4 regions of the Candidatus Villigracilis sp. genome follow, and region 1 is predicted to be linked to each of the others. Evidence: riboswitches for the same ligand, from Rfam matches in the RefSeq annotation. Region 1 holds a riboswitch; each other region holds the start of a gene.
The links. A riboswitch is a leader RNA that binds a small molecule or an ion and turns the genes downstream of it on or off. The one in region 1 is predicted to bind cyclic di-GMP.
Positions count from the first base shown of each region.

Region 2: linked by a shared signal. The riboswitch ahead of AC14M5_RS03765 (hypothetical protein) and the one ahead of AC14M5_RS10380 (sortase, YLP family) in region 1 are both predicted to bind cyclic di-GMP.
Region 3: linked by a shared signal. The riboswitch ahead of AC14M5_RS12695 (S8 family peptidase) and the one ahead of AC14M5_RS10380 (sortase, YLP family) in region 1 are both predicted to bind cyclic di-GMP.
Region 4: linked by a shared signal. The riboswitch ahead of AC14M5_RS13095 (right-handed parallel beta-helix repeat-containing protein) and the one ahead of AC14M5_RS10380 (sortase, YLP family) in region 1 are both predicted to bind cyclic di-GMP.

Region 1 covers NZ_JBXMTI010000066.1:1,616-8,845, forward strand. The annotation lists gene AC14M5_RS10365 (ferredoxin reductase family protein) at 1-1,140, opposite strand, end outside; gene AC14M5_RS10370 (STAS domain-containing protein) at 1,210-1,614, opposite strand; gene AC14M5_RS10375 (ribonuclease H-like domain-containing protein) at 1,648-2,868, opposite strand; gene AC14M5_RS10380 (sortase, YLP family) at 3,073-3,696, opposite strand; cyclic di-GMP riboswitch class I at 3,770-3,858, opposite strand; cyclic di-GMP riboswitch class I at 3,943-4,033, opposite strand; gene AC14M5_RS10385 (MFS transporter) at 4,190-5,614, shown strand; gene AC14M5_RS10390 (acyl-CoA mutase large subunit family protein) at 5,663-7,230, opposite strand, start outside.
Region 2 covers NZ_JBXMTI010000019.1:6,705-13,934, forward strand. The annotation lists gene AC14M5_RS03755 (hypothetical protein) at 1-366, opposite strand, end outside; gene AC14M5_RS03760 (signal peptidase I) at 363-2,201, opposite strand; gene AC14M5_RS03765 (hypothetical protein) at 2,306-2,668, opposite strand; cyclic di-GMP riboswitch class I at 2,814-2,904, opposite strand; gene AC14M5_RS03770 (CoA-binding protein) at 3,170-3,661, shown strand; gene AC14M5_RS03775 (hypothetical protein) at 3,791-4,159, opposite strand; gene AC14M5_RS03780 (NBR1-Ig-like domain-containing protein) at 4,208-4,771, opposite strand; gene recA (recombinase RecA) at 4,796-5,854, opposite strand; gene AC14M5_RS03790 (peptidoglycan DD-metalloendopeptidase family protein) at 6,050-7,132, opposite strand.
Region 3 covers NZ_JBXMTI010000082.1:3,160-10,389, reverse strand. The annotation lists gene AC14M5_RS12730 (diacylglycerol kinase family protein) at 1-287, shown strand, start outside; gene AC14M5_RS12725 (TIM barrel protein) at 351-1,205, shown strand; gene AC14M5_RS12720 (GNAT family N-acetyltransferase) at 1,334-1,900, opposite strand; gene AC14M5_RS12715 (response regulator transcription factor) at 2,079-2,738, opposite strand; gene AC14M5_RS12710 (DinB family protein) at 2,983-3,444, opposite strand; gene AC14M5_RS12705 (SDR family NAD(P)-dependent oxidoreductase) at 3,441-4,040, opposite strand; gene AC14M5_RS12700 (M23 family metallopeptidase) at 4,199-4,894, opposite strand; cyclic di-GMP riboswitch class I at 4,989-5,082, shown strand; gene AC14M5_RS12695 (S8 family peptidase) at 5,200-7,230, shown strand, end outside.
Region 4 covers NZ_JBXMTI010000088.1:8,860-16,089, forward strand. The annotation lists gene AC14M5_RS13080 (S8 family serine peptidase) at 1-352, shown strand, start outside; gene AC14M5_RS13085 (carbonic anhydrase) at 542-1,243, shown strand; gene AC14M5_RS13090 (LVIVD repeat-containing protein) at 1,341-2,747, opposite strand; gene AC14M5_RS13095 (right-handed parallel beta-helix repeat-containing protein) at 3,015-4,706, opposite strand; cyclic di-GMP riboswitch class I at 4,768-4,862, opposite strand; gene AC14M5_RS13100 (hypothetical protein) at 5,308-5,715, shown strand; gene AC14M5_RS13105 (tryptophan-rich sensory protein) at 5,798-6,553, shown strand; gene AC14M5_RS13110 (exonuclease domain-containing protein) at 6,609-7,230, shown strand, end outside.

The sequences.
Region 1 (7,230 bases):
CTTGACGATGTCATCCACGGTCAATGAGCCATCGGTGGATGAAAAACGGACGCGTGCATTCAAGCGCGGGTTCAGTTTTGCGGCTTCTTTAATTTCATCCGCAAAGACCGCTTCCTCGGGATGGCGAACAGTGTAGTAAAAATCTACATCGTGACCGAGATCAGTTTTCAGGTCCCGTATGAACGAGAGGAAGGGTGTCACACCGATGCCGCCCGCCACCCAAATCTGTTTTGAGCCGCCCGTCTTGTAATTGAACAGACCATAGGCTCCCTCTATAATGGCAGAAGTGCCTGCTTTTAAATTCGCGAACAAATGACGGGTGAAATCTCCGCTGGCTTTGATCGTCAAACGTAGAACATCTTCATGCGGTGCGCTGGAAATGGTGAAAGGATGCGATTCATTCAGTTTCTTTTCATCCAGGAACCTGACGAACAGGAATTGACCCGCATGTGCGTGTTTAATAGGCTCGCCATCTGCACGCAAAACCACTTCTGTGGTGGAGTTGTTTGGGTGGTTCACTGCCTCCACGGTGTATGGCACATACTTTTTAAAGAACCTGCCAAATATTTCCGTATACAGATAGGAACCGATGCCCAGGAAGACGAATATCTGATTCCAGTTGATGGCGATCTTGGTGGTGGGCGCATTGACCGTGACGGAGTGCAGGTAACCGAGTATGAAAAACAGGCCAATGTAGCGATGTAATTTTTTCCACTCGTTATAGTCATTCCCCGCGAGCTTGTTCAAAAACGGGATGCGCGGCGCAAGCGTGGGCAACACAATGGCTATGATCCCTAAAAATGCGATCATAGCCAGGTAATTGCCGAGGTGTAAATTCATAATGGATATGGGGACGGTCAGCAAGTGCACAAACATCAGAAGGAAGGCGCTGGTGGAGGTATGGCGATGCGTCATATACATCTTATCCAGGCCGCCGAAGTAAGGTTCCGCCCATTTTGGCCGCGTGGAGAGGAATAAGGAAAAAGACATTAACACGATCACCATCGAGCCGAGCGTCATGCCAAAGTGATAGCGCTCATAATTTTCCACGCCCTCGCGCTCAGGTGGAAAGACGAACCAGACTACAACGGTTAAGACCACCAGAAGAATAATGACCAGGTTTCCCAAATTTCGTTTCATTTTTGCAACCTCGATATATATGAATCAACAGCGATGCAGTTAACTGCATCGCTGTTGAAGAACTTTCTTCTAAAAAGATTCGAGCGCTTTTTGTTTATCGGTAAAAACTTCAAAGAACGCGGAGAAACCAACCATGTCCAACACGCTTACGATCTCCGGGCGCGGGTTAAGAAGTTTGACGTTCTTTTGCACACCCTCGTCGCGTGCCTTATCCATGGATTTTAGTGCGGTCCACCCGTGCTCGGGGTCGGGCAATGCTTCACCGCGCAATAGAAGTGCAATCGTGTGAAGCGAAACCAACCCAGCACTTGAGATATAAGTCAACTCGCTCATATCCAGGATGATATGCTTTGAACCCGCGTTAAAGACCTCCTGGGCTTTCATGATCAGATCCTGATAGGTCTGCCCATCCAATTGGCCTGCAAGCTTCAGAATGGTGATGTTCCCCTTTTCTTTTGAAACAGTAATTTGCATCGTAGGCTCCTCCTCCTATAGAGTGATACCCAATTATAAACCCGCTTTACGCTCCAACCGCGCCAGGCGGTGGTCAATTTCGTTCAACCAATGTTTACGGATGCATACGGGCAGGTCTGCCTTTTCAACTTCCTTGCGGGCTGATTTCGCCCATTTGATGGATTTCTTTACATCGCGCAATGTATGTTCGTAATATTTCGCCAGTTCAATATGAGCATAGATGTGACCTTTGTGCGCGGCCTCTTCCCACAAACGCAGGGCTTGGTCTATATCCCCACGCTTCTTTTGCAAAGTGGATAAACGCTTCACTGCCACGCCGAAATCTGCTTCCTCCAACCCAAGCTCGAGTCCACGCTCGAACAGACGGGCGGCTTCATCCCAATGGCCAAGGTCCTCATATAATTTGCCGAGCGCAATGAAATCGAGTCCGTGCTCCACGCGGCCATTGTATGGGTCGGCCAACAACTCGCTGACGTGACCCAGCAAAGCCGCCATCGCCACTACATCCATGGCATTGTGATAGAACACGCCACCTAAAGGACGGGCATCCCCAGTGCGCAGGTAATCAAAATAAAGCCAGGGGATTTCATAACCCGGTACTTCCTCCGATGCACGGGTGAAACCCAACACATGTTCTTCGAGATATTTCAAGGCACGCGAGGGAAGCCTATCTCGCCACAAGCGCCTTGCAAGTGGAAGCAGGTCAAGATGGGCATAGCCTTTGAAAGGGACAGGGATTCTGTGTAACGAATAACGAGTAACGAGCAGTGGTGCATCGAATGACTTTCCGTTGAAAGTCACCAATCCCTCACAGGGTGCGAGGAAGTTGATCAGCGCTTCGAGCATAGCGGGTTCTTCAGATGGGTCACGCAGGAAGAATTGTTGTAGTACGAATTTGTCATCCACAAAGCGCGCGGCGCCTACGAGGAAGGCGTACGTGCCGGTGCCGCCGGACATGCCCGATGTTTCGGTATCCAGAAATGCGAATTTGCTGATGGGCAATTCCGCCATGCGCGTGTCGTTTGCCCATTGTGAAATTAAGGAAAGAGGGAATGATGAGTAGGGGGATGTTTTCCCGTGCAGGTAATCTATGTCAAAGACCTGCTCGGTGACGAAGGCTTCGCCGCGAGGGGTAGGGAAATAGCTGCCAGTCACAACAGAGTCAATTGTGTGGCTCTCAACCTGGGGCGGAGGGGGAAGCGAACTGCCCGTCTTCACACCCAGGGATTTCAGTTTATCTGCAAGCGATGACATGCGTCTATTTTATCCCCAAATATCGCTCCATGTTTTAAAGCCTATTGGCGTGTGTATATAAAACATGTAAGGCAAACGCTCCTTGCGCCGAGGACGGCGCAAGATGTACTCACACGCCTGCCCTGGTGGGTGGCGCCAGGGAAACGCCGCCGTCCACAGGATGCTTCGCAAAGGACAGCGGCTTGAGCATCTAAAGTGCTTATATTACTTGATCGGTTTTGCGATGACGAATAATCTGCCCCAACTGAGGTTGCCATCTTTTGCGATGCAGGTTTGCAGGGTGAGGTGATAGTCGCCGCGATAAACTTTGTTGAATACTTCTTCAGCGGTAAAGGTGGTCTGTGTTGAAAGATCCACGAAACTGCTGTAGGGGCTGAGCGGGGTGAGGGCCTGATATTGCAAAATGCTTTCCACCAGGAAACTTTGAGTATGCCCGTCACCGTAAATAAGGGTGATGGTGTTGCCCGCTTTCAATTGTGAGAAAGTTGCGCCTGCCAGGTAGTTGTGTGCCAGCAGGCCGATGTTGCCGTAACTGGTGGCCATTTTGAATTGGGTTGTTACATAACTGAGAGTGGATACATACCCTGGTTTCCCACTTGGCTGTTGAAGAACAGTGTACGCCATAACGTTCTCAACATAAATGCCGCGCAGCGTATTGATGCTCCCATCTTTGACGGATTCAATGAAGTCCGACAGTACTGGAAGGGTGGTTGTATTTTCCTTTGCATATACCTGTGTGGGGAGCGCAAGTGCGCAGAGCAGGATTAGTAAAAATGCAAGGGAAACTTTTCGGTTCTTTAATTGTGCGTGCTGATTTCTGGATGCCATGAGAAACTCCTTCATCAGAGCATCCAGACCTTTCGCACAATTTATGTTGTGCTGAAGGTTGTGGAGGCTCGTTTTCGGTGGCTTGGCGGTCATGGCCGTTGGTTTGGCTTTAGACCCATAGCTTTGCGTCCCCGCCTTTCGACGGGTTTGCCGTTATCGATACGATCCACTTTTAATGTTCAGAAAACAAAACGGACCTGCTTGTCAGCCAGGTCCGCGGATGAAAACACAATACACTATGTGATTTTCGGCGGCCTGGCGATCATGATCGTGTTTCCACAACTTTAGACCCGTGGCTTTGCGTCTCTGCTTTTCAACAGGTTTGCCATTTTCGATTGCTTTCTTGCTTCAAATATAAGGGAAGGTTGGCAGGATCGTCATGGGTATTTTCCCTACTAACACCATATAAAACTGTAAACCTTACAGTTAGCTTTCTTGTTTGACATTCCATGCTACACTTGCGCGAATTCATTAATTAGAATTATTGGTTGGTATGAAACATAAACTTCCTATTTGGTTAAAACTTTTATACGGTTCTGGTGACTGGGGGATTGCCAGCATTGGCATGATGCGTTCGATCTTTTATGCCTTGTACCTCACGGACGTGGTCGGCATCGAACCACGGCTTGCCTCCCTTGGCGCACTCGTGGGAATCGTGTGGGACGCTGTCAATGACCCCATCATTGGCACTTTGAGTGATCGCATGAAATCAAAACTCGGACGCCGCCGCCCGTTCCTCTTGTGGTTTGCCTTTCCATTCGGCCTGAGCTTCGTGATGCTTTGGTCTGCGCCCAATTGGGACAGCCAGATCGGCCTGCTCATTTATGTGACTCTGGCCTTTATGATCTCGGATACATTGACCACCCTCGTGGCTGTACCGTATCTTTCCTTAACCCCCGAGCTGACTCAGGACTATGACGAGCGCACTTCGCTTTCAAGCTTTCGCACGGTCTTTCAATTATTGGCCGCTCTCACCGTTGTAATGACCGCGCCCATGATCGTGGATGCGGTCATCATTGGTGGCGGCTCGCAACAACAGGGATTTTTGCTAGCAGGTGCCGTTTTCGGCGCGGTAGGCTCGCTTCCACTTTTCTTCATTGGCTGGTTCGTGAAGGAACGTTTTGCATCCGTGGAACAGGAATCAATTCCTTTCAGAGAAACCTTGCGCCTGGCCTGGCAGAATGTGCCCTTCCGCTATGCGGCCGGCATTTACATGTTTAACTGGTCCGCAGTGGATATGGTAGTCATCAGCTTCCCATTCTTTTTATTATATTGGATAGCCCAGGGAGATTTGCTGGCAAAGATCACCATCTTTGGGTTTGACCTCGCGCTTGAGTCTGCCTTCTTTGGGGTGCTAATGCTGGTCTGTATTTTATTCGTGCCTTTCTGGTTATGGTTCGCAAGGAAATACAACAAGATACAGGCTTATATCGTTGGCATGTCTATATGGATCATCGTGCAGGCCATGATCTTCACCATTCAACCGGGCGAGGTCACCTATTTGCTGATCATCGCTGGGTTGGCAGGCATTGGCGTTTCTGCTGCGTACATTTTGCCTGATTCCATTTTGCCCGATGTGATCGAATGGGATGAACTCCGCACAGGCCGTAGGCAGGAGGGCATCTATTACGGCATCCGCACCCTGATCCGCAAGTTGACGGGCGCGGGGGTTATCTTTATTACTTTGCAGGTTCTGGGCTGGTCTGGCTATCAATCTCCACCCGCAGATGTGACTCAGTTCTCTCAGCCCAATTCGGCGCTTCTTTCAATTCGCTTGATGGTTTCCTTCATCAGTGTGGCGATTGTTATGGGTACAGTCATTCTCGCCTGGTCGTATCCGCTCTCACGCGAAAAATATACGCGGATTCAAAAATTGCTGAAAACAAAACGCGAAGAAGCAAAAGAAAGAGCGGAATAAAATTCTCCGCTCTTTCTTAACTGACAGTTGACTCTACAGCCTGAGGCTTTATATCATCGTCGGCTCTTCGTACTTCCCAAACACCTTCGTCATCACCCCAATGATCTCGCCCAATGTGCAATACGCATGGACGCATTCCATGATATACGGCATGGTGTTCTCTGTGCCTTCGCAGGCAATTCGTAATTTATCCAGAGTTTGACCAACTCGTCCGCTATCTCGCGTCTTGCGGAGTTCACTCAAGCGCGCCACCTGCCGACTGTAGCCATCCGGGTCCATCCTCAGGATCGGAATGGAAAGCGGTTTCTTTTCTGCGTAGGCGTTCACACCCACGATCTTGCGGATGCCCTTGTCAATCTCACGCTGATAGCGATACGCCGCGTCTGAAATTTCACCCTGGAAGAATCCCTTTTCAATGGCGGGAATCACGCCGCCTAATTCCTGAATGCGGGCGAAGTAATCATAGGCCTGTTGCTCGATGCGGTTGGTCTGTTCCTCCACGAAGAAGCTTCCACCCAGCGGATCGACCGTATTCGCCACACCAGATTCTTCAGCGATAATCTGCTGCGTGCGCAGGGCAATTGTTACGGAATGTTCCGATGGCAATGCCAAAGCTTCGTCCATTGAATTGGTATGCAAACTTTGAGTGCCACCTAAAACGGCAGCGAGCGCCTGAATTGCAACGCGCACTACGTTATTCTCAGGCTGTTGTGCAGTTAATGAAACGCCAGCCGTTTGTGTATGGAAACGCAGCAGCCACGAACGCGGATTCTTTGCCTTGAATGTCTCACGCATTTCATGCGCCCAAATGCGGCGGGCCGCGCGATATTTGGCTATCTCTTCGAAGAAATCATTATGAGCGTTGAAGAAGAAGGATAAACGCGGAGCGAAATCATCCACATCCATGCCGCGCGCAATTCCCCAGCGGACGTATTCAAGCCCATCCGCCAGTGTGAACGCTAATTCCTGCGCGGCCGTTGACCCCGCCTCGCGGATGTGATATCCGCTGATCGAGATCGTATTCCACTGCGGCACTTTCTGCGCGCCGAATTCCATCGTGTCGACAACGAGTCGCATGGACGGTTCGGGCGGGAAGATGAATTCCTTTTGCGCGATGAATTCCTTCAGAATATCGTTCTGGGTTGTGCCACGCAGTTGATCGAGACGCAGTCCCTGCTTTTCTGCGGCGGCCAGATACATGGCCCAGATGATCGCGGCAGGCGAGTTGATGGTCATGCTGGAGGAAACTTTATCGAGTGGAATCCCATCCAGTAGAATTTCCATATCTTTCAAGGAAGAGATCGCCACACCGCATTTGCCGAATTCACCCAGCGCTTCGGGTTGATCGGTGTCATAGCCCATTAACGTGGCCAGGTCGAAGGCAATGCTCAGGCCTGTCTGACCCTGTTCCAGCAGGTATTTGAAGCGTGCATTGGTTTCCTCCGCAGTGCCGAAGCCGGCGAACATGCGCATCGTCCACAATTTGCTGCGGTGAAGCGTCGGGTGGACTCCTCTTGTGTAGGGGTACTCACCTGGAAGTCCAAGTGAAGAGGCGTAATCCATATCCGCCAGATCGAGCGGAGTGTAGAGTCGGTTGATCGGTTCGGAGGAGGTGG
Region 2 (7,230 bases), on a different contig from region 1:
AACATCGGTTCCAGGACCGCCCAGGCACACGTCATTCCCATCACCGCCAGTGATGGTGTCATCTCCGCCGCCGCCGAGGATGCAATCATCTCCGCCAAGGCCGTCAATCGTGTCTACGCCAGAGCTGGCGAGGATGAGGTCATTGCCTGTGGTACCGGTCAATGTGCCTGAGCCAGTAGCGAGGTTGGTCAGGGATAAGCCTGAGCAAGCTGAAGGCTTGAAGCTATTAATGTTGACGGACGATACAACATGATCAAGCCGCGTAACTGGAATGGTATTGGTGGCGGCAACAGCCGTCACCGAGGTAAATAATATTAGCGCAACCAGCCCAAAGGTCAGCAGTTGAAGCGGACGGGGTATAGTCATAATTTGATCTTCCTTAATATCTCCGTCTCAGGCTGAGTCAATGTAAATCCAATTTCACCGGTATGGATGGCATATTCCATTACTTCTTCACGGACTGGTTTCAGATTGGCAGCCTTATTCTTGCTGGCATAAGCAACAGGAGCTGGCATTTCATTTACAGGTGGAGGAGGATTACTCGTTTTCTTTTCTTCATCAACGACCTTGGAGCTAATTGGCTCGGCATGAATGGGCGCAGGTTCAACAACACGTTCTTCAAATGCACTTGTTATGTGCTTAATTTCTACGTCGTCAACTTGTGTATGATCCGCAACACCCTTCCTGCCAGTGGTGATCACATAGCGATAAGTCGTGCCGCTGCTCTGGACAAGATAATAATGTAAAAAATTCTGTGTCATGTGCAGGATCATCGTGCCATGCCGCTCGGCAAGCCTGGCGAGATCATCAATCGTCGCCACATCGATCACCGATAAAGACGGCGCGATATTTTGCTCATAAACATCCACCAGCATGGAGCCATACTTGAAGCGGATGAGCGCCTCCTGACTCTGGTTGGCGGTGCGATACACATTGCTGCCAGCAAAGATAATACCAAATAGCGCAAACCCAAGCCCAAGCAGGGAGATGAAGCGCACTGCCCAAACGGGCGGCTTCAAGCCCAATAAGGAAATGGTGTTTACCCGTGTTTCAGAACCGCTTGCAATACTTTGTTTCGAAGACCGCAAAGGATCCTGCTGTGATTCGTCCGCAGCGAGATAGAAATGCACCTTGTCGTATTTGAATACTAGCTTTGGGTCAAAGGTATCGTTGATCTGTTGCCCCGCAACCGTTGCAGTAAGTGCAATATTTGTAACGATCTCCAAAGTGTAAGAACTGGAATGCAAACCAGCTTCCTGCTCCACCAGGTTTACCAGAGACTCCACCTGGCACAGGTCAAGAGTGGTCATCGTGAAATATGAATTGCCATTAAACGAAGCGCCCGAATTCAAAGGGATCGTGCGAAACCATCCGCTTTGCTCATCCATAATACGAGCCACCATACTTTGATTGCCTGTCATTCCCTGCACAGCATTTCCGATCATATTATAGGTAAAACCGATGTTAAGAAAGCAAGTCAATTTTGGGAAGACAGGCTCCCCCGAATGCAGCACATCGGAATCATAAACACCGGGCGTGCCCGTGGCCGAGTAGAAAAAATAACCCTCTTGTTGATATGGAATATTTTCGGCGGGGCGATTCAACGGACGTGTAAAAGCGAGAATACCCAAAGCAAGGAAAGCCAGGCTGAGAAACCCAGCCGCATACAACAAGCCTTCAGACCTTGCTCTAAAGTTCGTCAACGGCTTATTGTTTTCCTTTTTACGTTTGGATGGTTTTGCGATCACGCCAGACATCAAGACACCTCCGAGCAAAGCAACTGTAAGCGAAATATGCAGCGGCTCACGTACCCATTCAATGGCCTTGCCAAGTTTCGGGATATGCACCCATAATTTTCCAATGATCTCATCCTGCGTTGGTTGATAAGAATCAAGCCAGGAATTATTATCACCTTTAAGGATGAAGCGATCCAACTCAGTGCCAATAATGCGATGGAAGACAAAAGCACCCATTTCTGCATTTTGATAGGTGACCGCATCCCCCGCCCTGTAAGTTGATTCCGTTCGAACGAGTATTAGATCACCGAGATGAAAGTTCGGCTCCATGCTGTTGCCGTTGACGATGACATACGTGACTGAGCCGCCCAAATTAGTTGGCGCAAATGCAATTACAAAGATGAATACAATGAAAAGGAATAATAGCGTAACAAGAGTGGTCGAGCGTTTACTAATGGGTTTCATTATCTATAAAATTACAGGCCTGCTCGCGGCGTTCTCCCGCCAATCTTCGAGACGGGTTCTTCCATCGGAGCAGGCCTGCTTCTTTCATTAATTGGTCATCAGAACTAGTTGCTGGCGGCTACCACACGCAACTGGTTTATGGTCGAAACATCGAGACCGGTGGTAGTGCATGACCAGGTTGTGCCGGTGCCGAGAGTGCAGGCATACCAGGAACCAGTTGTGGCCACAAGTTGGACTTTTACAACTGTAGCCGCAGCACCCACGTCAAATGCGACGCTATCCAGTGTGGATGGATCGGTCCCATTCAAAGTGTACACAACACTGGTAATTGTGTAACCGCTGACCACTCCCAGACCATCACCAGCTTTTGTGGCTGGGACAGTGTTAGCCGCAGCAAAAGCATAAGAGGCGACTGAGATGATGGCTATGACGAGCACAACGAACAGGATCTTGAAATTGCGTAACATGGCTTTTCTCCTTGTTTTGCAGATCCACATGGAAGCGGGTCTGCGCTAGTGGAACGAACTTCTTGAAGGTTGATCAGCCATCCGAATAAAAAAGCCTGACTTGTGGTAAGCCAGGCCAAACATACACAAAAAGAATTTTGTGATCTTCGGCGGCCTGGCGGTCGTGGTCACTTTGTAGTGACGGTAGACCCATGGCTTTGCGTCACCGGCTTTCACCGGTTTTGCCTTTATCGGATGTTGTTGTCAATATAACATTGAAAAAAATAAATAGACCTTGCAAAATAATTGCAACAGGTTAAACATTTGCAGTTTGGTAAGGCGATTGTTTGTCTCACTTCATAGGTAAAGTGGTCTGGCCTTATGACCACACAAAGTGATGTTCGTCATCTTGTTTATGAATCTCGATTACGTATAATTTTCCTTGTGAGCAAAATATTGGATCATCATCTTCAATTTGATCGAAGCCACATGGCTTCGATTTTTCATTAAAGGAGAATTCTTATGTCAAAACTCGATAATATGGTTCAGGATTTCCTCGCGCAGAAGAAGATCGCCGTTGTGGGTGTATCGGATAAGCGCGAGACAGGTTGCAATCTGAATTATAAAAAATTCAAGGAAAGTGGTTATCAAGTCTATGCAGTAAACCCGCACATATCTTCTTTTGAAGGGGACACTTGCTACCCCGACCTAAAATCCATCCCTGAAAAAGTAGATGCAGTCTTTATTCTTACCAGCCCGAAGGTAACTGACCAGATCATTCAACAATGCGTAGATATGGGCATCAAACATGTATGGATGCACTGCATGATGGGCACCAAGCCCGGTCTCGCGGCAAGCATGACCAGCGTCTCCCCTTCTGCTGTAGAGATGTGCAAAGCCAATGGGATCGCGGTCATTCCCGGCTCATGCCCGAACCAATACCTAAAGCCAGATTTCGGTCATGCGATGATGCGCGGCATGTGGAAAATGTTCGGCTTTATGAGCGTGAATTAAGGGCTCGCAAAAAACAGTTATCTCAGTCCCATCATTGCGAGGAAGGCTTTAGCCTGACAAAATAATTCCTTTGCCTCGTTGGGGATTGTTTCGTCGCAAAGAGCAAGGGCGCTCCTCGCAATGACATGATTATGAATACTCTTCCTTCATGAATCTTTCAAATCCCTGCTTCGTGAGTTGACTTAACTCGTCGAACAGGGGTTTTTCGACCTTCTTAAAATTGAAGCAGGATTTTCCCTGCATGTGTTTCTTGAGTTCAGGGGAGATGTCCTTCAATAGATCGGGATACATGTAGACTGGCATGAGATAAAAAGAGACATAATTCTTTTTCACTTGTGTTGAGGCGAAGAATAAGTCCTTCTTCCATTTCTCACTGTATCCGCCTTCGAGATAATAAACTTCCGTTGCATCTGATTTGACATTCAGCTTTTTGGCGTAAGGTTCGAGAATGGATTTGAGATTTTCAAAGATGATGGGGAATTCGGTTTGAGATGGCATAGATACTCCTTCACGCGCCATTAGGAACTTGATCCCGGATGGAGCAAACTATGGTGTGACCACAACCTGCATAAAGATCGGATCACCAAAGACGTTTCCATCAGCATCAACTGCTTGCCAGGAGGTCACATAAGAACCTGGCTCTGCGGGGGCGATGAAGAGGATGCGCAGCGTAGCTTGAGTCCCTGCTCGGGCGGGGTAGATCAATTGTTCCTCTCCTGCGCCGAGGGGATAGCCTCCCACCCACTTCAAGCGATAAGTATCATCCCAGCCGCAGGTTCCGCTGTTTTGCACCAGCCATTGCTTATCAATGGCTGCGCCAGGGAGAAAAGATGTACCGTCATCTACTGTCACATCATCAATAAAATCGAGGTCATTTATGCAAGGGCCCGGTGTAGCAGTTGGGGTGAGAGTAAATGTGGGAGCAGGCGTGAATAACGCAGGTATGGGCGTGGTTGTGGATAGCGGCTGTGTGGGCGGGATGGAAGTCGGCGGGCGGAACAGCGTCGGTGTAGTTTGAGGGGCACAGGCATAAAAGAAGAAAATGCTTGTGAGCAGGATCAGTTGTCGGCTAAGTGAGAAGCGATTCTTCGTCATAATAAAAATGGACACGTTACCGTGTCCATTTATTTTACTTTATGCTTCTTCTTCAGTACCACCGGCCTCTTCGGCTACTTCAGCGCCAAGGTCAAGCGGAAGGGCGATCTCGCCGCTGAGCGCTTTCTGGCGGATGATGCCTTCGATCTCGTTCATCATATCAAGATTGGCACGCAGGTAATCTTTGGCATTCTCGCGTCCCTGGCCGATGCGGATATCGCCATAAGAGAAGAAGGCGCCGCGCTTGGTGAGGACTTCAAACTTGGTGGCGAGGTCAAGCACATCACCAGATTTCGAGATGCCTTCGTTGAACATAATGTCAAACTCGGCAGTGCGGAAAGGCGGCGCCATTTTGTTCTTGACCACTTTGACACGGGTGCGATTGCCGATGACTTCTTCGCCGACTTTGATGGATTGAATGCGGCGCACATCGAGGCGGACGGAGGCATAGAACTTGAGAGCTTGTCCGCCCGTGGTGGTTTCAGGGTTGCCAAACATCACGCCGATCTTCTGGCGCAATTGATTGGTAAAGATGACAGCGGTCTTGGTCTGGTTGATCGCGCCTGAAAGTTTGCGAAGCGCTTGTGACATAAGACGTGCTTGCACGCCCATGGTGGCGTCGCCCATATCGCCTTCGATTTCGGAGCGTGGGACTAGCGCAGCAACCGAGTCAACTACGACGACATCCACTGCGCCAGAGCGGACGAGGGTCTCTGCGATCTCGAGCGCCTGCTCACCGGTATCGGGCTGAGAGACGAGCAAGTTGTCGATATCCACGCCGACCTTTGCGGCATAGGTGGGGTCGAGCGCATGTTCCATATCAATAAATGCAGCGGTGCCGCCCATCCTCTGTGCTTCGGCCACAATGTGCTGACAAAGCGTGGTTTTACCAGAGGACTCAGGGCCATAGATTTCGATCACACGTCCACGCGGAATGCCGCCGACGCCGAGGGCAATATCGAGGGAGAGCGAGCCCGTGGGAATAGCTTCGGTCACCATGCCATGAGCTTCGCCGAGGCGCATGATCGAGCCATCGCCGTAGCGTTTTAAAATATCGCCAACAGCCTTATCTAGCACGGCTTGTTTGGCGTTATCCATATTTTTGGTTTGTGCGGTTTCAGTTGAGGCTGAACGGGAAGATTTTCTGGCCATGAGTTAGTTCTCCAATACAAGTGTAATAGGTAAAAACATTTAACCACAAAGGGCACGAAGTGTCACGAAGGGTTAAGGGTTTAAGTGTGTTGCGAGAGTATAGCACAGATGTTCAGTACGTCAAGGTGCTGAAAAAAGGTGTCAGGGGGCGGGCGTAGAGGTGGATTGCAGGCTGGAGGGAACGAAATCAAGGGTTGGGACAGGTGGGCGTTCAGTGCCGAAACCTTTTTCACCGGTGAAGGTAAAGTAGGTAACCTGCCCAGGAAAAATCTCGACCCAGGTTTGTCGATCCTTGGTTTCATCTGCATAGCGAATCGTAATCTTATAAATACCCGCAGGCAGGTCACCTAACACAAGGTTTTCGTTGTAGTACGGATCAGAATTGACCGCCCCACCTTTGCCATAAGTTCTCGCTTCAAAAGTTTTCTTTATGGCTTCCGCGCGAACAGTGATTTCTGTCTGCTGAAGCAATTCTCCCTTTGTATCCATCACGCGGCCAACCAGCACACCCCAGCCCTGCGGAGGGGCGATCCATAACTCAGGGTTATATGTATAGAAAAAGGAGTTATGAGGGAAGCGAACTTCAAAGTGGACATGCGGCCCCGTAGTTGCGCCCGTTGAGCCGACAAAGCCAATCACCTCCCCCGTTTCAACGTGCTGGCCAACGATCACATTCATCAAACTCATGTGCGCGTAAACGGTATAAAGCTGTTGATCGTTATAACCAAAGTCATGGCGGATGGCAACCGCCAAACCATACGGGTCATCTTGATTGCCCGGTGTTTCGAGGAACAGTCCCCAGCCCGTCCACACCACTGTCCCCGGGCCCGCGGCCATGATGGGTGTGCCTTCCGGTGTTGGGATATCAACGCCGGTATGCACAATATTCCGCCCAAAAAATACGCCGCCATAACGATAATCCGGGGTCGGCCAGTTGACCTGGTCTGCGGCGATGGGGCGCGCGAAATAAAAATGATCATAGGCAGACATGGCCCAGGGGATTGGATATAAAGGAGGACGCCAGCCAGAGATAGGCTCCGCGCCAGGAGTGGGAAGACTGAATTGAAACGGTACTGGTGAAGGAGTCACCGCATCAAACATGACCTGAGGCTGGTCGGCCACACCTGCGGCGATTACCGGCGTTGGGGTGACTCCACCTACCGCGCTCGAGCAGGCGGAGAGAGTTAGTAATAATATGAGGATGATCGTCTTATTGAATTTCATTTTTTTTATTGATTCACACAATCCCGAAGGGATGACAGAATTATAGAATAAAGCAAATAATGATCATAATCCCGAAGGGATGGTATAGATTTTCTGGA
Region 3 (7,230 bases), on a different contig from region 1:
TTGCAGCGGCTGTTTTTGTCATTGGGCTTTGGCTGAAAATTCCGCCGCGTGATTGGGCGGTGATCATCCTCACGGCGGCGCTGGTGTTCACTGCTGAATTTATCAACACCTCGATTGAAGTCACCCTTGACCTCGCCAGCCCGGACTCACACCCGCTTGCAAAGATCGGCAAGGACGTGGGTGCCGGGGCAGTGCTGGTCTCTGCCTTTGCAGCCATCCTGATCGGCCTGTTATTACTCGGCCCCCAACTCTGGCAAAAACTCACCACGCTCATCCCTGCCAACTGATCACTGCTCATTAATTACTTTTTACTCATTACTCGTCTCTTAACCCCACACAGGAGCTTCCTCATGTCTTTATCTTTCAAATTCGGCACAGTTGGTTCACCGACAGGCACACCTAAGAAACCAGGCGGCTCGGTGGGTGCGATTGAATTCAGCAAGTCCATTGGGCTGGAGGCATTTGAACTCGGTTGGGTGCAATCAGTACGTGTGACCGAGGCGACTTGCGAATTAATTAAAGCAGCAGGCGAGGCGCAGGCTGTTTCATTGAGCGTGCACGCACCATATTTTATTAACCTGAATGGGACTGAAGAGGAATGGCCCAAGTCTCGCAAGCGCTTAATGGACGCGGCTCATTACGGTTACTTGGCTGGCGCAACGGATATTATCTTTCATCCAGGGTCGTATTTTATGAATGACCCTCTTGAGGTATTGAAGGTTGCCGTTCCGCGTTTGGAAGGATGTATCAAGGAATTGCAAAAGAACGGTGATAAGGTAACCATCCGCCCGGAGACGATGGGGAAATCAGCCATGTTGGGTTCCTTTGAAGATACCCTCGCCATGAGCAAAGCCATGGACATGGTTCAGCCTTGCCTCGACTTCGCTCATCTTCACGCCCGCCCCGGTGACGGCTCGCTGAATACCTACGATGAATGGTCTCGCATGTTGGAGAAATATGGCAAAGAATTGGGCTCAAAATCATTGAAGAACTTGCATATCCACCTCTCTGGCATTGAGTATGGCCCTAAGGGTGAGAAGAATCACCTCACCCTCGCCGATGCGGACCTGGATTTGAAAGCCCTCTTCAAAGCCCTGAATAAATTCGGCTGTGCAGGCCGCATTCTATGTGAAAGCCCCATCATGGAAGAGGATGCGTTGAATATGAAGAAGGCCTGGATGAAAGTAAGTGGGGAGAAAGCCTGAATTCACATCAAGAAAGGATCTTAGTTGTTCAGCCTTAAAAACTTTAGCCACGGATTTCACGAATGAACACGGATTTTTGTCCGTGAAAATTCGTGAAATCCGTGGCTTGTTTTAGGTTTGGATTCTGCCTATAGTCTGGCCACCAGCCCAAAGTCAGCGGGGAGAAGCGAGAACATGTGGGCATCATAAATTGCTGTTCCCACTGTCATTCTGTTTAATAAAACGCCCTCATAATGTGCGTCGATCTTTTCCGCAACGCGTCTGCTGGCTGTATTCCCAGCGGCAATGACGATTTCCGCGCGGATCAGGTTCACTTTTTCAAATGCAAATTTCGCGATCAGTTTGGCAGCGCGCCCTGCAATCCCCTGGCCGTGACGTGAAGTCCGCACCCAGTAGCCAAGGTTGCAAAATTTGTAGACGGGATGAATGTGACTCAATCCGCATCCGCCCACGAGTTCATTGGTTTGTGCATCCAGGATGGCGAAGGAATACATGCCGCCATTTGCCCATTGTGCGCGTGTGACCGTGATGAAGTTGCTGGCTGTTTCCAATGAGTATTTCTCATTTGCCCAGGACATCCACGGGCTGAGTTCGGTCAGAGATTCTTTAACTGCAAGATGCAGTGCCTTTTCCTCCCCAAATTCAAATGGACGTACAGTGATGGCGCCATCCGTGAGTTTTACAAATGGAAACATGATTCCTCGTTGTGTCACCCTGAGCGGAGCGAAGGGTTTCTACTCTCGAAAGTATGAGACTCTTCGGTCGCGAAAAAACGCTCCCTCAGAGTGACATGTAATGATTAAATAAAAAAACAGAGACACATCCTCACCGAGTTTGTCATCTCTGTGTCTCCATTGTACAGTCGTTTAAAACTTAATTGGAAATGTATTCTCTCAAACTATGTTCCACTGCGTAAGCTGCTGCTTCAGCGCGGTTATTCACACTCAATTTGGAGAGAATGCTCGAAACGTAATTCCTAACCGTACCTTCGCCAAGGAATAAGCTCTTGGCGATCTCGCGATTGGTCTTGCCTTCAGAGACCAGTAAAAGCACATGCTTTTCCTGCTGACTCAAATGGGCGAAAGCCGAAGCCTCCTCCTCTTTGACAGCGCGGCGCACTTCCTGGAATACGCGCTGTGTGACTGCGGGGTCGAGCAGCGCTTCACCGCGCCCAACAGATTCAATCGCCTTAACCAGATCCTCGCTCCCGATCTGCTTGAGGATATATCCCGAAGCTCCCGCGCGGATCGCAGAAAACAGCATCTCATCCTCAGCATAGGAAGTGAGCATGATCACTTTTGTGTTTGGGAATTGAGCCACGATCTGCTCGCAAGCCTCGATTCCCGAAGTGCCAGGCAGGCGAATATCCATGACGACAACATCAGGTTTTAATGAAGCCGTTTGTTCGAGCGCCTCACGAGCTGAGCCAGCTTCTCCAACTACATCGAACTGCGGGTGGCGGTCCAGTAAGGATTTCAAGCCGAGCCGTACCACCTCGTGATCGTCTACCAGGATAATTCGTTGCTTTTTCATGTGTCTATTTTACCTCAGGAATATGCAGAAGACGGGCAAAATTCACTAGATTTCCGCTTTTTTAATCTGAAAAAATTCTTCTTAACACGAAGAGCACAAAGTACACAAAGGAATTCTTAAGGGTCTTCTCGAAAATATTGAACTTCCGTGTGAACAACCCTTAAAATTCTTAGCGGTCTTACCGTACTGGCGCACGGCGTAGTGTTTCGTGCTTCGCGGTAAATTAAACTTTTTGCAGTGCAGTCTACTTATTTTTCAGTGTCAGCAGATGCTCCTCGATATGAGCCAGGCTGCGTTCCACCCAGAATTGCAGAGTCAACCCTTCGCCCATCGTTTTGTGGCTGCTCACACGAGACCAGGCCTCCTGCGGCATGGTTTGCAGAGTATTGCAAAGGTCGGTCACATTTGCAGAAAAATCGGTCAAAATACTTTCGAGCGGTTCATCCTTGTTGTAATGAGTCTCCATCCAGGAGTCCGCGTCAAACCCTTTGAAATCAGGGTCCTCCACATTCAGCGTTTGCAGGATGCGCGCACCGTACACCAACTTATCCACATCACGCGCATGTGACGCGATCTGATGCACGGTCCATTCGTCTTCCACTTTCGTAAATGGGTCTTCGAACGCCTTGCAAGCGACCCGAAATTCCTGCGCCGCTTCTGCCAGCCTTGCGATCATCTTTACACGATATTCAAGCAGTTCCTTCATTTTGCCTCCAACAAAGAAATTATATGTTTGACTACATCTTTGGAATTTTCAACTGCATACACACGCACACCATGCGGACTTAATTCCTGATCTGCCTGACGGGATAACTCAGCCAACCCCGCCTTGCTGGATAGATAAGCCCCCGCCTCTTTTTCCCCGCCCTCACCTACTCCTGCGACGATATTCAGAATCACCCCGTTACCTTTTGCCTTCATAATACGCCCTACTGATTGGATCATCAAGAACGCACCCGTCAGGTTTACATCCAAAGTGCGATGCCAATCCCATTCGTCCATATTCAGCAAGGGTGTATGCGGTTCCACTGCCGCATGATTGATTAAAATGTTAATCCCGCCGAGCTCATCTTCCACATCCTTGACCAAAGCCTGCGCCCCAACTTTTTTGGCAACATCTTCAACATAAGCTTTGGCTTTTCCGCCGCGAGCACTGATCCCATCCACAACCTGCTCCACGTTGATGGGGGATATATCATTAGCAGCCACATTTGCGCCATGTTCAGCCAAAGCTTCTGCCAGCAAGCGCCCCACACCCTTACCTGCGCCAGTGATGAGGATGGTTTTGTTTTTTAAGTCCATATGTATATTCTCGCTGATGTGTCACTCTCCCGAAGGACACACCGTACTTGGGTTCGGTGCAAGTGTCGGGACGATGTGAGCGACAGCGAAAGGTCTCTTACTGCAACTTACGAGACTCTTCGGTCGCGAAAAACGCTCCCTCAGAGTGACACAACTTTTTATTGACAAAACGGTATCGTATCCGTGTTTGAATTGGCATTCAATGGCATACCGAAATATGGCGAGGGATCATAGGTGTTTTTAATTTCCAGTTCATTCTTGAAATTTCCCAAGCCATCATCCTCCACAATTGAAATATGCAAGTGAAGGCCGGCAGGGTTGTTCGTATCACCGGAGTAATTCCCTTGATAGCCCAGCAATGTACCAGCTTCCACGTATACCTCTTTGGTTCCTGCTGGGAACTCAGAGGAGACAAAGGAATTTCCCTGCACATCTGCCATGTGAGTATAGTACACCCAGATCTGACGTGAAGGCTCCAGCGGATCCCTTGGCACGCGGATGATGACTGTCGATATCCAATCTGCCTGGCGGGTGAGGTAGCCGGGGTAAGCCGCTACGATGGGCGTGATGCCCACCTCCGTCCCTGAGAAAATGTCCACCCCGGCGTGGCGGTGACCGGGGCGGAAAGAATCGTCCCAGATAAACCCGATCAAGCCATCGGTGGGGAAAATGAACGGAGCCTCGCCGCATCTGGTTCCAGTAGTCATCATCAACTCAGGTTTTGAAGCTTGGTCACGGAACCAATCAAAGACTTGCGCGAGGCGGGCGGTGCTTCTTCCATAGTTAAAGTACAGGTAAATTCCTGCCACCGCAATTGCGACAGGGATTATCAGAATAATAAGTTTTTTGGACATTCAAAACATTATAAATGCTTTGTAAAATTCAGAAACTGCCTCTTGCATTTAATAAGAGAATTCGAGATAATGGTGATGACATTGCAAAACTGCAAACTCGAAAAGGCAAACCCATCGTGAGGTGGGGACGCAAAGTTATGGGTCTTCCAGGTTCCTGCTCAGAATTGGAAGATTGCCAGACCGCCGAAATTTTCCCTGGTGGTTTTTCGTTTTAAAGGAGGCTCCCGCAAAAAATACAGACTAAAGTAACGAAGAAGTTTTGTCCCAAATATTGCCCAACTTAATTTTGAAGAGGAGACAAGATCATGTATCGCAAGGTATCCATCATATTTTCACTGGTACTGGCTCTGGCAGTGGTGTTTTCGGTAGTATCGCCTGCCGTTGCACAACCGAGCATAAAGTCAAATGGGGCCCATGTTGAGAGAAGTGAGAGCGGGGTTTATATTGTTCAAATGATCGATGACCCTGTTGTTGCTTATGAGGGAAACATCAAAGGTCTGAAAGCAACCGCACCGAATAACGGTCAAAAGATTGATAAAAACAGCTCGAATGTAAAAAAATATGTAGCATATCTCGATTCCAAACACGATGCCGCTCTTAGCAAGGTTGGCGGCGGTGAAAAGCTTTATGATTATCATTATAGTTTCAACGGATTTGCGGCAGCATTAACCTATGAGCAGGCCAGCAAGCTGGCTTTTGCCGATGGTGTTGTTGCAGTCAGCCCCGATCAAATGATGCAGGTGGAAACAGTTAGCACGCCTGCTTTCCTTGGGCTTAGTAACCCAGGCGGCTTATGGGATCAACTCGGTGGTGTTGGGAGCGCTGGCGAAGATGTTATCGTCGGTGTTGTTGATACTGGCATCTGGCCAGAAAACCCCAGTTTCTCAGATCAAATCGATCTTTCCGATCAAGCTGGTGAAAGCGGCAAAGACACTGAAGCTTACGGGCCTGCGCCTGCCGGTTGGCAGGGTGATTGTCAGTCTGGTGAGCAGTGGTCGCAAGATGATTGCAACAACAAAATCATCGGTGCGCGCTATTACCTTGCCGGCTTTGGTCACTTCGGCATAGTTCAAGATGACTTCAAATCCGCTCGTGATTATGATGGTCACGGCAGCCACACTGCCAGCACCGCTGCGGGCAATCATGGCGTGACCGCCATTATCGACGGCGTCAATTTAGGCACAATTAGTGGCATGGCGCCGCGCGCTCGCATCGCCGCTTACAAAGTCTGTTGGAATGGTGATGATGGTGGCTGTGTTTCCTCAGACAGCGTTGCCGCCATCGATCAAGCTGTAGCTGATGGCGTAGATGTGATCAACTTCTCCATCAGTGGTTCACGCACCAGCTTCCTCGACCCGGTGGAAGTAGCCTTCCTCTTCGCTGCCCGTGCAGGTGTATTCGTAGCTGCCTCGGCAGGCAATGAGGGTCCTGGTGCAAGCACTGTGGCCCACAACAGCCCATGGCTCACCACCGTAGCGGCTGGAACACATGACCGTTTCTATGAGGGGACTGTGACTCTTGGCAATAGCTCGGTCTACACCGGTGCCTCGGCAACCGCCGGAGTTGGCCCAGCGCCCATTATTAATTCGGATGCTGCTGGTTTGGCGGGCGCTGACCCGGGACAGGTTGCTCTCTGTTACCCGGGAACCCTCGACCCAGCTATCGTAGCGGGCAAAATTGTGGTTTGTGACCGTGGTGTAATTGCACGTGTGGATAAAAGCCTTGCAGTGCAAATTGCTGGTGGCGTGGGCATGGTACTTGTGAATGTCTCACCCAGTTCACTCAATGCTGATATTCACTTTGTCCCAACAGTTCACTTGGCTGATACAGATCGCGCTGCTGTACGTGCATACGCTGCAACACCAGGCGCGACAGCCACTCTAACTGGAGGCACCTTGTCTTCCGTGGTGGCGCCGAATGTGGCCGCCTTCTCGTCTCGCGGTCCGGCCCTCGCCGGCAGTGGCGACTTGCTCAAGCCCGACATTATGGCTCCAGGCGTAGACATCCTTGCGGCATTCTCTCCGGCAGGTGGTGGCCGCGATTGGGATTTCCTGAGTGGTACTTCCATGTCCAGTCCGCATATGGCTGGTATGGGTGCCCTCTTGAAAGACTTGCACCCCACCTGGTCACCCGCAGCCATTAAATCGGCCTTCATGACTACCGCCACTACAGTGCGGAACGACTTTTCTCCTATTCCCGGTACACCATTTGGATATGGAGCAGGACAAGCGGTTCCAAACAACGCCGCTGACCCCGGCTTGGTATATGACGCAGGCTTCAACGATTGGCGTAACTTCCTTAAGGGTCAGGGTCTCTGTAACTTCTGTTTTGGCGCT
Region 4 (7,230 bases), on a different contig from region 1:
GGATAAGCACCTGTTCTATGACTATGGCTTCAATATTCCTTCGGGAACTGTGCAAGGCATCGAAGTACGCCTTGATGCACGTGCAGACTCCGCCAGCGGCGCGCCCAAGATATGCATTCAAATTTCCTGGAACGGCGGCACATCCTGGACCGCGGCTAAGAACACCTCAACCCTCTCCACCACAGAAGCCACCTACATTCTGGGTGGGGCTGCGGATATTTGGGGACACACCTGGTCGCTAGGCGAATTTTCCAATACCAACTTCCGCATACGAGTAATCGATGTTGCAAGTAACAACTCACGCGATTTCTATCTCGACTACATCGCAGTGAACGTCACCTATCAGCCATAAGTATTGAAGCTGGTAAATTTCAAGAAAAGATGGGCGCCATTCGGTGCCCATCTTTTTAATTTCCACCGTTGTTATTTTATATTGGTTAGGCTTTCGATTCGCAGGCTTGAGTCGGCTGTTGCACCTATTCCAGAATAACAGTAATATACAGGTGCTGTTGTAACAACCCAACTTTATAGGAGAGTTCCCATGACCAAGCTTTATAAGTTATCACGCCGTGATTTTCTAAAGGTATCGAGTCTCGCCGCTGTAGGAATGACATTGGCCGCTTGTGCCCCAGCACAGACGAGCGTCGAAGCGCCAGTCACTAATGCGGATGAAGCCCTGCAAAGATTGCTCGAGGGGAATCAGCGATATGCTGATAACAAGTCCATAGATTTAAACGAATCGCAAAGCCGACGTGTTGAAGTGTCCAATGGGCAGAGTCCGTTTGCCATGATCTTCAGTTGCGTCGATTCACGCGTCCCACCTGAACTGGTATTTGATCGGGGACTAGGTGATCTATTCGTCATCCGCACTGCTGGCCACGTTCTTGATAATGCTGTGCTTGGCAGCCTGGAGTATGGAATAGCCGAGTTAAAAATTCCGCTCCTGATGGTGCTGGGACACGAAAAATGCGGCGCGGTCAAAGCCACGGTGGAAGCCGTGGAAAATAATGCTACTGCCGAAGCAGATATCAATTGGCTGGTGAATGGGATTCGTCCTGCCGTGGAAGCGGCTAAAGATCAGCCTGGCGATTTGCTCGACAATGCCGTGAAAGTCAATGTCTCACTAACTGTTCAACATCTGAAAGAATCGCCCATCCTCTCGGAAGCGCTTGAAAAAGGAGAACTTAAAATCGTGGGAGCGCGTTACGATTTAGATACAGGCATCGTGGAGGTCGTCGAGTAGCGCGCGAAGAATTAATTGCAGAAAATAGCTATTGATAAAACTCCGAAGTCGTGACTTCGGAGTTTCTGTTTGCCTTGCTAAAAAATTTATGTTTGTACTATTGATCCATGCGGCGCAAGATCCACAGACCCGAGTTCATATCGCTGGCATAAATGAGGCCTGTCGCTTCATCGTAAGCCACGCCCCAGACCTGCGGCGCATTAGATAACACACCACGCTGTGATGGTTTCACCGGGTTGTTGGCCGAGGGCGGAACAAAGTAAGCCACCTCTACAATCGCGCTTGGGTTGCTTGCATCCACCACCCGAATCCCATCCGTATACCAAGCCATATAGATATCAGTACCAACCACCAGCGCGTTATGAAGCGAATAATCGCCTGCGGCCTGGGTATTCGTCCCAATCGAGTTCGGCGTTCGATACTCTCCGATCTGTACAGGTGCCGCGAGGTTGGAATAATCATAGACGCGCAGATAACCCTGTCCCTTTTCAATACCTGGGCCCGATGCCTTGCAGAAATCTTCGTCCGCGCTGAACAATAGTTGGCGGACATCATCATATGAAGCAGAGTGCGCATCGCCATCCGCATTCGCTGGATACACAGTTCGGCCTTTGAAAACGGGCTGGGCTGGATTCGTCAAATCCAGAGCGATGAAGCCGCTGTCCCAATAGGATACGAAGACGAGCTTGCCATCATCAGATGGCTCCGCCCCATGCCCATAATTGGGATCGGCATCACATCCCTGCCCCGCGTAGAACGGGCCGCCAATCTCCTGAATTCCCCAGTCTGATGTCTGCACCGGATTGGCAGGATCAGTGATGTCAATCAAACGGAAATCGCCATCGCCATTCCGGTCACGGTAGCCGCTGGGAGTACTTGCATCGGGGTAACGGCTTGTCGGCACAGTTGCATAAGCGAAGGTGTGGCGCAAGTCTGTACGATGTTGGATCTCGAACTCGTGAACGCCGCGCGTGCAGCAACCCGTGTTGAGATAACCGATCTGGATTGGCGCCGCAGGATTGGTAACATCCCAAAGCATCAAACCGCGATCTGCGTTTGTGTCATAGCGAGAGTCACCGCAGTATTGGATTCCGCCAACGGCGATGTCATGCCCTTTCGAGCGCCCATACTGAGCAGTGTATACGACTACGTCTTCAATGGAAGTATTAGGTGGATTCTGGAGCCGCCCCACCACCTGCGGATTTGCCGGGTTGCGGGCATCCACGATGACAACGCTTGTACTCGAACCCTGTGGACAGAAGCGATCTTTCGACCCTGAGGCCCAGTCGCCAAATCCCCATTGGCCAACGTAAGCATAGCCTTTGTGCACCCAAACATCGGCATTGAAGCCTCGCCCACCGAGATCATTGTGGCCAACGACCACCATGTTGAAGGCCTGCCCGACATTGGAGCCGCCACTATCTGCCCGTACTGCCCCTGAAGACAACAGGATGACCACAGCGATTACGCTCAACAACAATCGAATGTTATGTATACGGTTCATCACGTTTCCTTTCATACCGATAAAAATTGGAGATTCAAAACCCAAGTTGTCCTGATTATTATCATTATAGGGATTTCATAGCAAGATTCAATACCTTTTGCAGAAATTTAGTTTGATCGGAGATGCCCAAAGAGGAAGCTGTATTGCATTGATGAAGCACAAAAATCTGAATTTTTATCAGCTCAATTATGTTTAAAAACAAACTCACCCGCGAAAGATTAATTTCGGGGTGAGTCATGGACTACATTGGTGTTACAGCACAAGCTTTTAACGAATGATTACTGCGTCAATCGATCCGTTGGTGCCACCGGATGTGTTTGAAGTGACGAAAACCAGTTTAAGTGTATGGCTGCCTAGTGTTAGCTGACCAGGATAATCCCACCGCATCTGGAAGGTGGACGAAGAGGCCTTCTGGTCAATCGTTCCGACCAGCACATCGTCTACATAAACATCCATTTTCCTAAAGGCGGTACCGCCCTTATAGATTACGCTGAAAGATTGTCCGGTAAAGGCAAAAGTTGCATAGGCACCGTTCTGCGATGTTTGCTTAAAGGAGCGGTTATAAGCCTGCCTCTTGCTCACATTGTCCCAACCAGCGGAGTAGAGAAAGCCGCCATCCATGTCGTCATAGGTGGTTTCCAAGGCTGAAGGGTTGGTCGCAATCATCGTTGCTGTTGGCGGCACCAAGGTCGGCGCAACGGTAGGTGACGATGGTATGGGCGATGCGGTTGGGGTGGTTGTTGGCAATATGACCGACTGGGTGGGTGTGGGTGATGCTGGGACAGGAGTTGCAGTATTAATGGCCACAGCGGTTGAGGTTGGTGTAAAGCTTGGGACCAGGATTGTACTGGTGGGCGCCGGCATGCTCGTTGACGTAGGCGCGACACTGCCAATTGTGTTCCCAACCAGCGTAACGCCTGCAGGTTCGTAAACATAGATCGAGTTGAATATCGTATTGTACGAAACCAATACGTTCTGATTTGGTGTGGTTTGCAGGGAAATGGATCGTATCTGTCCGCTTGGCACGTTATTATTGGTGATGGTTACATTCGTCAGGGTGCCACCCGTATTGCTTGCATAAGCGGAAACTCCGGACCGGCATTCAATGATCGTATTACCCGATATTAGAATATCATGCAATTGAGCTCCCCAGCCTGTATAGAGCTCTTCACCCAATGCTATTCCATGGGCCCTTTTTCCGTCACGCAGATGCGTGCCCGTACAGTAGGACAGGTTGTTCTGCACATTTACGAACGGGGAGTTGTCAACGTAAATATTAACCCCGAAATTATCGTAAACCGTATTGTTTTCCACCTGGGCAACCACCCCGCGTGTGACAGCTATTCCTTCTCCACAATTGTCATAAACCGTGTTGTTTCGAATGGTTGTGTTTTCTCCTCCGGCCTTGACCTTGAGCGCGCTTCCCCACGTAGTCGATAGGCCGCATGTCCCCACCCCATTTTTAGTGACATTATCATGCACGAGGTTGTTTTCAACAATCACGTACTTGCCCGTAACGAGGATTCCGAAGTCAGTGGCTCCAATGGCTTCAAATCCCGAAACATTAATATAGCTGCCGCTCACCACGATTCCATTTGCCTTCACACCCTGCATATTCAGGATGGCTCCATTCCCAATAACGGTAATGGGCGAAGTTGCAGTACCTGAAGTTGAAAGGGTCAATGTTTCGCCATAGATCCCAGGCATTACCTGCAATGTATCGCCAGCGGCCAGGACTGAAACGGCTTTTGCAAACGTCTTGAAGGGCGAGGTAGCTGACCCTGAATTCGTATCACTGCCGCTGGTACTAACGTAATAAATATTGGAACTCAACATTCCGCTTTGAGATCCCGATATCCTAGCACTAGGTAAGTCTGAAGCCAGCGCATTGTAATAGCCCCCTAGCGCAAGGGTCAGTGCTACCATCAAACTCATTAATCGATATGCCTTCTTTTTCACTTATTTCTCCTTACAAAAAATAAAACTGCCTGGCGCATACCAGGCAATTTTCCCGGAATACGTCGGTAGCCTGGCAATCATCGTAGCGGACGAACCACTACCTTTAGACCCGTGGCTTTGCGTCCCCGGCTTTCGCCGGGTTTGCTTTTTTCGAACATATTGATTGAATTTTTTCACAACAGCGAAGTTCTATATTGCGTCGCCAAGATTATCATGACCCCTCTGGAATAGACTTATTATGAGTTAAGAATCCCTAAACATTTTTGGAAACATTACATATAAGTAATAAATCATCTCAAATTTATTACTATTTACATTAATACAACCGGGATTGCGGAGCATATTTTCTTGGTCTTTGCATTTGTGCAAATTCCTTATTACTTCTTATTACCCACATATCTCTTAGAATCTATTAATAAGTAACTCATCAAAGATAATTCAATGCAATTGCTGGACGATGACCGCGAACGTTAAAGGCCCAGCATTTGTGAGTAGTGAACAATTCGCATACTATAAACAGGATCAAGTTGCAATTCAGATCTGAAATAAGTATACTTAAATTGGGCCGAGGATGCCCGTTGAAACAAGATTTGGAGGTTTCATGGAAAAGAAAATCGGCTTGTGGATTGACCACAAAAAAGCAGTGATCGTGAAAATTGAAGGAAAGAAAGAAGAGGTGCTGCAGATCGAATCGAAGGTGGAAAAACGTGTGCGCGCCAAGGGCAGAGGAGTGCGTGGGAGGGCGGCCCACACCGCGCTGTTTGTTGCAGAAGAACCCCAGAACGACAGGCGCTATCAGGAACATCTCAACAAGTATTATGAACAAGTCATTTCGGCGATCGGAGAGGCAGATTCGCTGCTGGTGATCGGCGCTGGAGAAGCAAAGCATGAATTTGAAAAAAGGCTTGCACACAATGGCAATCACGTTAAGGAAGTCCATGTCGAAACCGCAGACAAGATGACCGAGCGCCAGATAGCGGCAAAAGTACGAAAGTATTTTGAAAAGTAAAACTACAATTGATGGCATTTGATAGTAAGAAGTCATATGATGAACCTGTCGCTGTGATACACATTTCAAATTGGAGGACATCATGTCAAAAGACTCAGTACGTCAACTTGCCAACACGCTTTCAGTGGTGCTGGCGCTCGCAGTTAACATCTTGGCCAGCACCCTGCCGCTTAACGGGCAAAACACAGGCGAGATCTCAGATCGCTTTCAGGTTTACTTCGTTCCTGCGGGGTATGTCTTTGCCATCTGGGGCATCATCTACATTGGCTGGATCGCATTCACGGTCTATCAATACCAGACCGCACAAAAGGAAAGTCCGCGCTTACGCAAACTTGGCTACACCTTTGCATTAAGCGGCATCTTCAACGCCGCCTGGTTGTTCTGCTGGCATTACAATTTGTTTGGCTTGAGCGTACTGGTCATGTTGGCCTTGCTCATCCTGCTAATCATCAGCTACCTCAACTTGAATGTTGGTCGCACACCTGTTAGCAATGCTGAAAAATGGAGCGTGGATATTCCCTTCAGCATCTATCTTGGCTGGATCAGCGTTGCTACCATAGCCAACGTCACAGATTATCTTTACCTCATCAATTGGAATGGCTTCGGCATTGCGCCGCAGGTCTGGGCAGTCATCATGCTGGTTGTCGCCAGCATTCTCGCCCTTGCCATGACGATCACCCGCCGCGACTCAGGTTATGCGTTCGTGCTGGTTTGGTCATTCATCGGCATCGCCATTAAACAAGCAGCCACGCCCCTGGTCGCAAACAGCGCCTGGGTTGCCGCTCTCTTTGTGCTCGCGTTGGCAATTTATAGCATCGTCCAACGCAGGCGCGCATAATTTGCATTGCCTCAAAAATACGGTAAGATTGGCGCACTCAAAAGGTGCGCCAATTATGTTTAACATCGCAAATGCCCGCTTCGCTTTTCTGGATGTCGAGACCACCGGCCTTTCTCCGTGGTTTGGAGATCGGATTTGCCAAATAGCCATTGTCCTGACGGAAGGCAAACGCATCAAATCGACCCTTGACCTGCTCATCAACCCCGAGCGGACTCTTTCGCCCGCGGCTATTCACGTGAATGGCTTGGACGAATCCAAATTATCCGTTGCGCCGCGATTTGCAGAGGTAATCGACCAGATAGATACTGCGCTCAAAGATGCGGTAGTGGTCTGTCATAATGCTAAATTTGATATCCAATTCCTCGATAATGAATACCGCAAGTTAGGCCGCACTGTCGAAATCCCTAATTTGATAGATACGCTTTTATTGGCACGCGAGTTCTACGAATTGCCATCCTACAGCCTACATCATCTAGCTGATGATTTCCACGTCTCAGCTAATGTTCAAGGTTCTCGTGCCCTCGCAGATGCGATCACTGCAAAAAATCTCTTCTTCGCCATGATGGACTCGCTCAAATCCATGAACAAACCCTTGGATGATTTTATCGGCATCTACAACTCCCCCGCCTGGCCTGAAGAAGGTGTGTACCTGCCCACTGAACTCAGCGAAGCCATCA